Stieleria sp. JC731: one gene and its partner. The protein of the gene in region 1 binds, or shares a complex with, the protein of each later gene. Links are inferred from orthologs where the notes say so. Each region holds a gene or a part of one and is shown in the gene's direction. Other genes may lie near its edges. The genes, in order: smc and LOC67_RS19025.

The links.
Region 2: the proteins of smc (region 1) and LOC67_RS19025 are in contact, whole or in part, in a crystal structure (PDB 3ZGX), measured with the Bacillus subtilis proteins. The link is inferred for Stieleria sp. JC731 from one-to-one orthologs.

Annotation. Positions count from the first base shown.
Region 1 is NZ_JAJKFQ010000005.1:1,402,133-1,409,231, reverse strand. Bases 2,768-6,884 are described here. They hold smc (chromosome segregation protein SMC), read left to right. Parts: upstream 2,768-3,087; coding sequence 3,088-6,684; downstream 6,685-6,884. Other genes in these bases: LOC67_RS15995 (response regulator), read right to left, coding at 6,835-6,884. Also shown: MotA/TolQ/ExbB proton channel family protein, read right to left, coding at 1-545; tetratricopeptide repeat protein, read right to left, coding at 586-2,502; more of response regulator, read right to left, coding at 6,885-7,065. UniProt on the Bacillus subtilis protein: Required for chromosome condensation and partitioning.
Region 2 is NZ_JAJKFQ010000011.1:556,489-562,280, forward strand. The notes cover bases 1,970-4,779. They hold LOC67_RS19025 (segregation and condensation protein A), read left to right. Parts: upstream 1,970-2,874; coding sequence 2,875-3,684; downstream 3,685-4,779. Other genes in these bases: mqnC (cyclic dehypoxanthinyl futalosine synthase), read left to right, coding at 1,970-2,735; LOC67_RS19030 (hypothetical protein), read left to right, coding at 3,840-4,779. Outside these bases: RluA family pseudouridine synthase, read left to right, coding at 1-489; menaquinone biosynthetic enzyme MqnA/MqnD family protein, read left to right, coding at 706-1,593; more of mqnC, read left to right, coding at 1,602-1,969; more of hypothetical protein, read left to right, coding at 4,780-5,498; HAD family hydrolase, read left to right, coding at 5,498-5,792. UniProt on the Bacillus subtilis protein: Participates in chromosomal partition during cell division. May act via the formation of a condensin-like complex containing Smc and ScpB that pull DNA away from mid-cell into both cell halves.

The DNA of each region.
Region 1 (7,099 bases):
CTTCGTCGAAGTGCAATCAACCGTTCCAAGGAAAGTGAAAGCACGACCAGCGAACAAATAGCCAGTGGAATCATCAGCCATCCGCCGGACATGATCTTGCGAATGAAGTCCGGCGTTTGCAGCCAACTTTCGGATTCTGCATCTTCACTGATCTCGCCACCGATTTGCTCGGTCGCCGTCGCGGCTTGCTCTTGCGGCACCTGTGGGATACCACCTTGATACGAATCGGCACCGTTAGATCCACTCGCATCAGCGGTCCGGTACATCGGCTGTGCAGCGGCCATACCGGAACCTTGTCCGTTCCCACGCGTCGACGGTGCCGCGGAAAACTGCTGCGGAAATCCGTTGGGATAACCCTGCGATGAATTCACGGTCTGGCCTGGATACTGTGCCTGCGCTTGATCGAGCACACTCATCAGAACCAACATCCCAATTCCTAGGATGCAAGCGGGCAGCAGACGCGACATCAAACCAGCGATATGACGGCTTGGTCGACGTTTGCGAAGTTTTACCGAGGAGCGGACCGGAGGCTTCTCTTTCGTCATCGTTTCGTGGTTCGAAGGATTGCCAGATCACCACGACGCCTTAGCGACGGGTGTTCGATGGGGAATGTGTTGGTAACGCGGACATCCGATGGCGAGCTTCCGATGCATACGAGCTGTCCGCGAACTTCTCTAATAGAGTTCCGTAACAAACACTCGCCTCACGTGTCCGCCCCAATTGTTCAAAAGCTTTGCCCGCTTGAACCAGCGCCGCTGCTGCATACGGCCCCCCGGGATCAATGCCTTCGACCAGCCGGTACGCATCGATCGCTTCGGCATAGTTTTGCTGCAACAGATAGGTTTCACCGATCATCCACTGAGCACGTGCTCGTATTGGCGCCGGCGACTCGGGCGAGCGCACCACCGACTCCAACAACGAACGTGAATGATCAAATTTAAGTTTGCGGATCGCCAGATCGGCTTCAAGCAATTCCACCAACGGTTTCTGGCTGATGGGTGCAGTCTCCGCGGAATCCAAGATTTCCCGCAGTCGCCGCAATCGCACTTCGGCCTGCTCGACATCATCAACCAGCACCGAACACTCGGCACATCGAAGCAACGTGCCAAAGTCGTCTGCTTTTCGCACATCGACGACGTGCTTCCAATAGCGAAGCGCTTTCGCACGCTGCCCGGATCGAAAAACAGCTTCGGCAAATAACCGATCGACATGCACACTGCGACCTTCAGGATCGCTTTCGAAGTCGACATCCTCGGCGGCGTGCATCAACATTGACCAGCGTCCCGTTCGACCGGCCCAACGCGTCGCTGCCTCAACTGACAACATCGTCGCACCACCGATTCGGCCCCCGATCACAGCCGCCGCGATCAATTCCGAAATTGCTGAGTGATCGATCGCGTCGCAGCCTTCCAGTGTTTGCGCCGTCCACGCCCCAGCCTTGTCATTCACGGTCAAGCGGGTCACCAGAGCGTCAAAGTCACGTGGCGAAAAATCACTGCCAAACTGCACCAACGACTCGGAAACCAAGCTCAATGGCCATTGCTGATAAGACTGTTCCTGCAGCAGCCACTCCTTCACAATCTCCGGAATCGGATCGACCTGACGCAGGACTTCTGCCACCAAATCGGCTGTTCCTGAAGTATCTCCATACTCTTTGAAGTGCAGATCAATCGCGTCTAGAAGCTCAGCATTTTGATCGGCCTTAATCGCGCATCGCACCCTTAAAGCTGATGCCTTGGCAGCATCGGAATGATCGGGGTTTTGATCGATAAAGACCCCAAGACGCTCCGCAGCATCAACATGCCTGTCGGGCTGCAGGGCTGTTGCCCAACCGAGCCCCAACTGACAGAGAGAACGCCTGGCATCCCCTAGCTGCACACTGCCTCGTGAATCGGAACCTTGCATCGCCAGATACAGCTTCTCCGCACCCTCGGCGTCTCCGCCGGACATTGCCTGCCAAGCTGACTTCATAGACAAAGCTAACAGCGGATCGGCAATCGAAGCGGCCAATGCACCTTCAGCTTCATCATTTGATCGATCAATTTCGTCAAAGAGCCGCAACAATTGCTGCTGAGCCTGGCCAGCCCTTTGCCGCGATGCATGATGCGTTGCGATTGCCGTGGTCAGAACCACGTGTTGCTTGAGCGACACCGACGAAACGTCATTCCGCTGCAACCACTGCTCAGCTGCCACATAAAGCTCGTCCACCTGCTCCGGCGAGATGTCACTTTGCGCAGCCCTGGCAAGCAGCACAAAATCGGCTGCGAGCTGAACATCAGAACGCGATTCCTCGATGAGGTAGCTCGCAAGCTTCTGCAACTCACCAACAGCGGAAGCGAACTCACCGGCATCACGAAGCTTTCGAACCTCGACAAGCGATGCGGCAACATCAACCGCTTCAACGCCAATCGACTCTGCAGCGACAATCAAAGGACTTGCCAGCAGGGACCAGCAAATCATCGAAGCCATGCCGATCTGCAATACGAATCGGCTCTGCTGCATAAATCGTTCACGACGGCCAGTCCGCCAGCTCAACTTAAGCCCCAACAATCGAGCATTACAATCGCTGGCGCGCCGGGGCCCAGTAACTATGGATGCGCAGCGCGAAGCAAGACGCCGGCAGACCGCCCCAGCCAAATGGAGGGGCAGCGATGAGAGCGTCCTGACAAGCATCGTTCGGGGGAAGCGGTAGTTACGGTGCTGGCGCATGACAGTCCGGGATAATCGGAATATCCCCAATTACCGGAAAAGTCGCTTGCGGTGCAAGACGAGCCTCCCGAACTGGACACCAGCGATCGAAAGCGAATTCCAGCAAAAACGCCCAAAATACGCTGCCAGATCCGGCTGTTTAGCAATAAAAGCAACTACCCGCTGTTCCCGGTTTCATTTAGGCTAAGGGGTGTTGCTATCGAATCATTTTTCTCGGCTGACGTGACTTGCCGAGTGCGGTTGATCGAGAAAAGATTCGCTTCGGGAAGCTCGTCCAAATCGGCGGCACCCCCCCATTGATGCCGTTACCATTCGTCAATCGACCAACCAGTTCACCTCCTCTGATTCTGCACCTCGTTTCCTGACCCGATCGCTCGCATGCTGAAAGCTCTCGAACTGGCCGGCTTTAAAAGCTTTGCGGATCGGACTCGATTCGATTTTCCCGACGGCATCACGGTGGTCGTCGGCCCCAACGGAAGTGGCAAGTCCAACATTGTTGATGCGATGAAATGGGTGCTGGGGTCACAAAGCCCCAAGGGCCTCCGCGGAAAAGAGATGTCGGACGTGATCTTCAAAGGATCACAAACGCGCCCACCAGCTGGTGCAGCCGAAGCCACCATCGTGTTCGACAACTCGCAAGGCAACTTGCCGATCGATGCACCGGAAGTCCATGTGACCCGGCGCGTCTACCGAAGCGGCGAAAGTGAATTCCTGATCAACAAAGAATCCGTGCGGCTTAAAGACGTGCGTGACTTGATTCGCGGGACCGGGATCGGGATCGATGCCTACAGTTTGATCGAGCAGGGCAAGGTCGATCGGATGCTGCAGGCAAACGCGAAAGACCGCCGCGCAATCTTTGAAGAAGCTGCCGGTATCAGTCGCTTTAAGGCTAAAAAGCTAGAAGCCGAACGAAGGCTGGCGCGCGTCCAAACAAACCTGACGCGTCTAAGTGATATCGTCGAAGAAGTCGGCACCCGCCTTCGCAGTGTTCGCAGTCAAGCCGCTAAGGCCGAACGATACCGTCAAGCATCCGAACGGCTCAAGGAATTGCGAACGGTTATCGCCTGGAACGATTGGACGAACCTGAATCAAGAGCTGGACACCTGCGAGAAAGACCTCACAAACGCGAACACTCGCCTACGTGAGCTTGAAAACGAGCGAGAAGAAATCGCGACGAAGCGTCAATCTGCAGACATGGAACTGCAATCCGTTGCTGACCAAGCGAGACAGCTTGAACAGCAACGCCATGAACTGCTCGCACAGTCGGCAACACTCGGTGGCCGCAAAGATGCCGACGAAAGCTCGGTCGCAGAAGTCCGCATGTCGATTGCTGACGCACTTCGCCGAAGTCGCAAACTGATGCGACAAGCTCGCAAAGCAGACGACGATCTTCAACAAGCAATCGCTGATCACAGCACCGGCGATGAAGAACTGCAACGGGTTCGCCTTAACAACGACGAACTGGTTGCCAAACGCGATCAAATCCAAACCGAAACCGACGGGATACTTAAACGCCGCGAGGATATTTCCAAACAGCACCTCGACGCGATCCGCCGCGTTTCGGAAATGGAAGTCCGCCTACAGCGATCCGAAACACGTCTTTCTGAATCGGATCGCCAACTCGTCAGCCTCGAACAACGTCTGACCGATTCGATCGCACTGCTCGACAAGGCAAATGCGGACACACAGGTTGCCGCCGACCGGTTGCAAGAACTTGAGGCACGCATTCAGTCATCCGAAGGCGACCTACAAGTCCAACAGGCCAAAACGGACCAGCACCGCAACGTGCTCGACCGACGCAGTGGCGAAACGGCCGAACTACGCACCCGGCTTGAAGGCGTTCGGCAACGTTATCTCGTACTGGAAGACTTGGTCAAACGACACGAAGGGGTCTCCGGTGGCGTTCGCGCCGTCCTTGAACACGTCGCTGACGCTGCCCACCCCTTGGCTTCTAGCGTTCTGGGAATGGTAGCGACGCTAGTGAATGTGGATGTCGAAACCGCCCCATTGATCGATGCGGCACTGCGTGATCGTGCACAGTTCGTCGTGACACGTGATGGACAACTGGCCGAAGCCATCGTCAGCGGCGAAATCCAGATCGATAGCCGTGTCGGCATCATCCGGATGGACCACCTTCCCGAACCGCCACGCGAAAACCGAATCCAGCTGGAAGGATTCCAAGGTGTCATCGGCCGAGCCGACCGAGTGATCACATCCGATGGCGAAGGCCAAAAGTTGATCGCGCACCTGTTGAGTTCGACTTGGCTCGTGGAAGATCTGGAAACGGCGATCCGTGTTCGTCCACTTTGCGGTCCCGATCAACAAATCGTTACCCGACACGGCGAAGTCCTGATGGGTGACGGCAGTATGATCGTTGGCCCTGCCGGTGCAACGACCGCTTTGGTCAGTCGACGCAGCGAGATGAATGCCGCTGCTGAAGAAATCGAACACTACACGTTTGAAATCTCCGAAAACGACGAAGCGATTCGGGAGCTTGCCGCCCTTGTCGACGAATACTCAAACGCGCTCGGCCGACTGGAGATTCAGCATCGAAACTTGGTGACAGAAAAGGCGGCCGCCGACGCGGACCTTCGACATGCCAAGGAACGAGCCAAAGTCCGCCAGACCGCACACGACCAAATCCAATCAGACGTCACGTCGACGCGTATAGAACGCGACGAAGCGAAGTCAGAAGCGAGTGAATTGTCGGCTTCGATCGTCGAATCTCGACAGTCGATCGAGAAGCTTGAAAGCGAAGCCGCCGAAGTCGAAGAGATGCTTTCGGAAACACAGCAAGCGCTGCAATCCGCATCGAGCGCCGTCATGACAGCCTCGGTCGAACTCGCTCGTGCCGAACAACGTCAGGAAGCGTTGGCCAATCAGATCGAATCCCAAAAACGCGAGCAAGACGAACGACGTTCGTCCGTCGAAAACGCAAGCGTCACCGCACAGTCTGGCTACACCCGTCAGTCCGAACTGAAACAACGGATCACCGAAACCGTTGGCCAACTTGATCAGCTGAAATCACAGACAGACGAATTCGATAAACAGCTCCGTGAACTGGCCGAGAAAGCTCAATCGCTTCGGCAAACCAATCGTGCGATTGCGGAAGCGGGCGAAGCCGTCCTGAAAAATGTTGCCGAAGCAAGCGAACAGGTTCACAGCATCACCAACAGGCGTGACGCCGCAAAAATGCGACTGGGGACGCTTACCGAACGCATTGCCGAAGACTATCAGATCGATCTTGAAAACGATGACCCGCCGGAGGAACTGGCCGAGATCGAAGACCGCGCAAAGATGGATGAGGAGATCAACCGCCTGCGTGAACAGTTGCAGCGAACGAGCAACGTCAACATGGAAGCACTCGCAGAGCTCGAAGGGCTGCAAGAACGATACGATCACCTAAGCGGTCAATACGAAGACCTTGCTGCGGCGAAGGATTCGCTGCAACGGATCATTGGTCGTATCAATGCAGACAGTCGTCGACTTTTCCTAGACACCCTCGAAGCGATTCGGCAAAACTTTCAGAAGCTCTATCGCAAGTCGTTTGGTGGTGGCCACGCGGATCTCGTCCTCGAAGAATCCGAAGATCCGCTGGAAGCCGGTGTTGAAATCGTCGCAACGCCTCCCGGCAAACCCAGTTTCAGTAACTCGCTTTTGTCGGGTGGTGAAAAGGCTTTGACCGCGGTAGCGCTACTGATGTCGATTTTCCAATATCGGCCAAGCCCATTCTGCGTGCTCGACGAAGTTGACGCGCCGTTTGATGAAGCAAACATTGGCCGATTCGTCATGGTGCTCAATGAGTTCCTTGACCACAGCAAATTTGTGATCGTCACCCACAGCAAAAAAACGATGACAGCGGCGACGACTCTTTACGGAGTGACGATGCAAGAGTCCGGCGTCAGCAAGCGCGTCTCGATTCGATTTGAAGACGTCAGTGAAGATGGAGAGATCAGCGAAGGAGAAGCCGCGTAAAGATCTGACGGATCGTTACGTTCGGTCTTTCACGACGTCGCTGGCGTTCCCGCTGAATCAGCGGCGAAGAGCGTTACTTCCAGGGGGTGAAAGGACGCATCCGACAATCAAAGGATGTTAAGAGAGCAACCGTCTACACGATCTCGTTGCCTACGAAACGACCGGAGGCGTTTCGACTTTCGAAAGCATCGTGTCCACCCGATCCAGCAATCGCTGGGCATCGTCGATTCGGCCGGGGGCATCATCCGTTGCCATCGCAGTGAATTTCGCGTTACAGTGCGGACAAGCAACCTCACGTCCAAGTAGCGTTCCACGAATTTGAATTCGGCGTCCACAAGTGGGACATGATCGTGTGAACCGAATGAGACTGTTGGATTGCATCAGCCACTCCTGAAAAAGTATCCATCGACTTGCA
Region 2 (5,792 bases), on another replicon or contig:
AGCGGAGTATTGTTGGTCGCGTTAAGCAAACGGGCTGCGCGACTGTTGTCAGGACAGTTTGCAACTCGCAAAACCAGCAAGCAGTACATCGCGATTGTTGAAGGGACGGCTGATGTCGATGAGTGTTGGGAGGACTACCTTTGTAAGCTTCAAGGTAAGCCACAAACCGAAGTCGTTTCGGCTGAAACCGAAGGGGCAAAACGTGCAACGACAAATGTGTCAACGATCGAGATCGACCGTGACAACAATCAAACCAGACTGTTGCTCAAACCGCACACCGGCCGGATGCACCAGCTGCGTGTGCAAACGTCTTCTCGCGGATTTCCGATCGTCGGCGACGACTTGTATGGTGCGGAACATCCCGTTGATGCGGTTTCTAGCTCCGGGAATGAAAGCCATAGGCGAATCTTGCTTCACGCCTGTCAGTTGGACTTTCATCATCCGGTGAGCGGCAAACGCATCAGCGTGTTTGCACCCTGCCCATTTTAGACGCCATCGAATTGATTCCCGTCGAAGCGGAAAAATGGACGCCATGTGACGGCTCGTCCGGTCCGGCAATCTCTCTGGCGGATGAAAACTTTTGTGTTCCTCGCAGCAGCGTCGAACAGCGGGTTACTTGGGACCGCCGATCTGCGGTATCTAGACTGAAAGACAGATGTGGGGCACACTCTGGGTGGTCGCATTTCACCAGTTAGGCGTTCTAAAATGACTCGTATCGGTGCCGTCTCGTACTTAAACACCAAGCCATTGATTTATGGTTTGCGTGAATCGCTACGCGATGGTGATTCACTTGTCTTGAATCTACCCAGTCGACTTGCGGAGCAATTGGATCGAGGCGAATTGGATGTCGCTTTGATCCCATCGGTCGAGTACTTCCGTGGGCTGGCTTCGCACCGTCCGAGTGATCCGGCTGCCAACACAGGTGCTTCCGCTGCAAACGGTGTGTCGGCATCTAAATCGAATGCCGGTTCGACTGGTAGCTACCGAGTGATTTCGGATGCGGCGATTGCTTGTCGCGGTCCGGTTTGGAGCGTCCGATTGGTCAGTCGGGTGCCCGTTGATAAAATTCGCACTTTGGCGCTCGATGAGGGTAGTCGAACGAGTGCGGCTTTGGTTCGCGTCTTGCTATGGCAGATGTATCGGCTGCGGCCGGAAACAAAAGTGCTGCCCATCGAACAGCCGCCTGAGACTGCCGATGCGGACGCGATGTTGATTATTGGCGACAGGGCGATGCACCCAGAGACCGGTTTGTATGAAGAGATTTGGGATCTTGGTGATCGTTGGTGCCGCCACACCGAATTACCGTTTGTGTTTGCGATGTGGGTGGCGCGCCCCGGTGTCGATGTGGACTACTTGATTCCGCTTTTGGAATCGTGTCGCGACAATGGTTTGGAGGCGGCCGAATCGATCGCCCGGCGGTACGCAGCGTCGCATGGGCTGACAACCGAAGACCTGTATCGGTATTTTGCAGAGAACCTACACTTTACGCTTGGAACCCAAGAGCGCGCCGGTTTGTCAAAATTTCGGCTTGGCTGCGAAGAATTGGGGCTCGTGCCTGCTAGCGGGCAGCAACATGTTCGGACTAACGACTGAGATTGGTGATGATCGCAGAGATTTTGGATAAAGCAGTCGCGGGTGAGCGGATCAGCGGCGACGAAGCACTACAGTTGCTCAACAGCCATGACTTGGCTGCAATCGGCGCGGCCGCTGACAAGGTTTCACGGCGAATGCATCCCGAGCCGTATCGGACGTACAACGTCGATCGGAATATCAATTACACCAATATCTGCACCGCCGTTTGCCACTTTTGCGCCTTCTATCGCGGGCCGAAAAGTGATGAAGGCTATGTGCTGCCTCGTGAAGAACTGCTCAAAAAAGTCGAAGAGACCGCAGCGGTCGGTGGGAACCAGATCTTGCTGCAAGGCGGTTTGCATCCCAAGTACAAACTGGATTGGTACGAGGAGATGCTTCGGGACATCAAAACGGCGTTTCCGCAGATCAATATTCATGGATTCAGTCCACCGGAACTTCATCACTTCACCAAAGTCAACAAACTGTCCATCGAAGAAGTTCTGTCGCGTCTGAAAGAAGCTGGCTTGGGAAGCATCCCTGGCGGTGGCGCGGAAATTTTGGTCGACCGAGTTCGCGACGAGCTGACTCGTGGAAAGGTGATGAGTGATGATTGGCTGAACGTCATGCGCGTTTGGCACAAACTTGGCGGAATCAGTACCGCGACGATGATGTTCGGGCACGTCGAAACGCTCGCCGAACGTGTCGAGCATTTACAGCGAGTCCGCGACCTGCAAGACGAAACGAAAGGCTTTACCGCGTTCATTTGCTGGACATTCCAGCCCGATAACACCGACCTAAGCCATGTCCCCGCTAGCGGTTCATTCGAGTACCTGAAAACCCAAGCCGTTTCGCGATTGTTCCTCGACAACATTCCCAACATCCAAAGCAGCTGGGTGACCCAGGGCTTGAAGATGGGGCAATTGGCCATGCTGTACGGTGCCAATGATATGGGAAGCTTGATGCTCGAAGAAAACGTGGTTGCGGAAGCCGGAACAGTCCATTTTCTTTCGTTAATGCAGATTCGCGAGGCGATCGAAGAACTTGGGTTTCAGCCGCGCCAGCGAGACGTTTTCTACAATTTGGTCTCCGACGAATTGGAGCGTCAGGCGATCGAGGCCAACGGACAAAGCGGTCCAAAGGATCTCGTCCAGTTGGCTGTCTAGCATGTGCAGGCAAGACGGATTCGCAGCTGCAGGATATAATGGCTTCTCAGATTGCTGATCCGGACGTTGTTGGGCATTCGCATTGCGACCACGTCTTCGGTTGGCAAATGCCAGTCAACGCGCCTGCGGATCACAACGCATGACCTTTCGAGTTCAATTAGCGACCTACAACGGGCCGATGGACCTGTTGCTCTACTTGGCTCGGCGGCAGGAGGTCAGTTTGCATGAACTTTCACTCGCCAAAGTCATCAATCAATACGGCGAGTATCTTGAGTTGCTTCAGGAATTGGACCTGACCGATATCGGGGACTTCTTGGATCTGGCAAGCACCTTGGTCGAATTGAAGAGCCAAGCCGTGTTGCCAAAAACGATCGAGGAAGATGAGCCACAGGCCGAGCAACTGGACGATCCGCAAACGGAACTAGTCGAACGACTGTTGCAATACAAGGAAATCCGTGACGCGGCGTCGGTTCTGGATGAAATGGCCGGCCGCTGGCAGATGCGGTATCCTCGGTTGTCAGACGATCTTCCCAAACGTCGTATCGATCCCGGAGACCAGCCGATTGCCGACCTCGAAATTTGGGACTTGGTCAGTGCTTTCGGGCGGATCATGCGTGAGGCGTCTGGGCCTCCGCCTACAGAGGTGATCTACGACGATACGCCGATCCACGTTTACATGAAGCGAATCCACGTGCAGCTTTCCCACGTGTCACGTGTCCCATTGATGGACCTTTTGGATACCGGGTTGCACAAGTCCGCCGTGATCGGATGGTTTTTAGCAACGCTAGAATTGACCCGTCACCACGGGGCAGCTGTCGAAGAGGACGAAGGTGGCGACATTGTGATTGTCAAAACCGAGCATTATTCATCGGAGCTTTCGGTCAACGAGGTCGATAACTACGGCAGCAACGGTAAAGTGGCAACCAATTTGCCCAACCAGCCTCGCTAAGTTGTCATCAGCGACTAAGTCATCAATACTTTCGCTGAGTTTCCTTTAAACTCGAAAGCGGATTTTGATTTCAGCAAAGCTGGCATCAGGCCATTGCCAAGCCTCCGATAGGGCCACACGACACAACTTGATCGATCTTGTAGCAAACGGATTCCGTGACTTTTCCAAACATCGCCATCCTGCATTGCCACTACCGTCGAGGCGGCGTGACTCAGGTGGTCGAAAACCAAGTCGCCGCGTTGGCATCACGTCGCCCGGATCGTGATGCATCCGGAACCGATGGCAAGATCATCCTGATGTCTGGTGGTCGTGATGAAGGGCTTAGTGAAGCGACGAACAAGCTGTGTTCTCGGATCACCATCAAAGGCATGGAGTACGATGATGTACTCGCTCAGCAATCAGAGACCCTTGCGTGGGATCATGATCCTGTTCAACGCGGGAACAGACTCGCTCATCAGCTCCACCTCGCATTGGAAAATGCAGGTTGTCCGGCTGACCAGACGATTGTCCATTGGCACAATCATTCCCTGGGAAAGAACGTTGCCGCTCCGGTCGCAATTCGTCAGTTGACTTCCCAATATGGCTATCGAGTTCTGCTGCAAATTCATGACTTTGCGGAGGACTTCCGGCCGGAAAACTATGCACGAGTCATGCGAGCCGCTCAGCTTGTTTGTGGTTCGAATCTATCGGACAAGCCGCTTGCTTCGTTGGTCAATCAGTATTTGTATCCGGTTTCCGAACGGATTCGTTATGCCACGCTTACATCGGGTGATGCCGAGCTTTTGCAGGCTGTGGGGCTTCCATCATCTCTTGTCGATGTCTTGCCCAATGGAGTGCGGCTAGCCGCAGATCATGAACTTGATCGTGAAGCTTCATTGAGAAAAATTCGAGGGGCCGCAGCGTTAGGCGATGACGTTTCTTGGTGCGTCTATCCTGTTCGAGGCATCCGTCGAAAGAACGTTGGCGAATTTTTGTTGCTCTCGCGATTGATGCCTGAAAATAGGTTCTCGGGAATCACGTTGCCACCAGCAACTCCTATCGAATCAGCTTCCTATCAACGTTGGATGCATTTGGGCAAAGACCTCGCGCCGAGGGCGGTTTTCGACTGCGGAGTTTTCGATGATGTGACCTTTCTCGACAATCTTGCTGCTTCTTCGTTGATCGTTTCAACCAGTGTGGCCGAAGGGTTCGGGATGGCGTTTCTTGAACCTTGGCTTGCAGGTCGCGGCGTTGTCGCGAGACGCTTGCCCCATGTCACGGATGACTTTGAGCGTGAGGGCGTTTGTCTCGATAGGCTTTATAGCCAAATTTGCATTCCTGGTACGCCAGATTGGCTTTCAACATGTCGATCGGAAGCTCGACATGTCTTTCAAAAGTCTTGGCATTTGATACGAGACCAATTCGGCGATGCGATTGAGTTCGAGGCTTTGTCTTCATCTGTAAACGGAGACTCGGCTGATGGAATTGACTTCGCGATGCTGACGACCAATCGGCAAATTGAGGTGTTGCGGCGCATGGCTCACGATACCGGGTTTGAGTCAGAGATCCGGAATCTTAATCCGCAGCTACTTCGCTGTCTCGAAACGCCATTCACGACCGAAGTGTTGGATTCGAATAGGTCACAGATTCAACAAACCTATTCAATCGAATCGACAACACGGCGATTGCTGCAGTCGTATCAACGGCTTTTGAAGGCTGAAGAACCTGATGCAAAATCCCAGGTTGAATTGACATCGGATGAAGCGTCACTGGCCGAAGTGATTTGCAAGACCCGACCGTTCTATCCTTGTCGCGTCGAAACGGAGATTGATTGATGGGGCATCCATGGTACCAATCGATATTAGACAACCGAAGTGAGATCCGGCCGATCCCGACGGAGATCACCGCGGACTTGAACAAACTTGAAGGTGTTCGAGCCGTGATCTTTGACATCTACGGGACGCTGGTTGTCAGCGGAAGTGGCGATGTCGGATCTGCAGATCAGGAGGATCGCGGAACGTTCATTTCGCAAGCGATTGCGGCGGCAGGAATCGATTGCTCAGCCGCTCGTGAACCTTCGATCGAAGATTTGCACAATGCGATTCGCTCGAGTAATCAAGCTCGTCTGA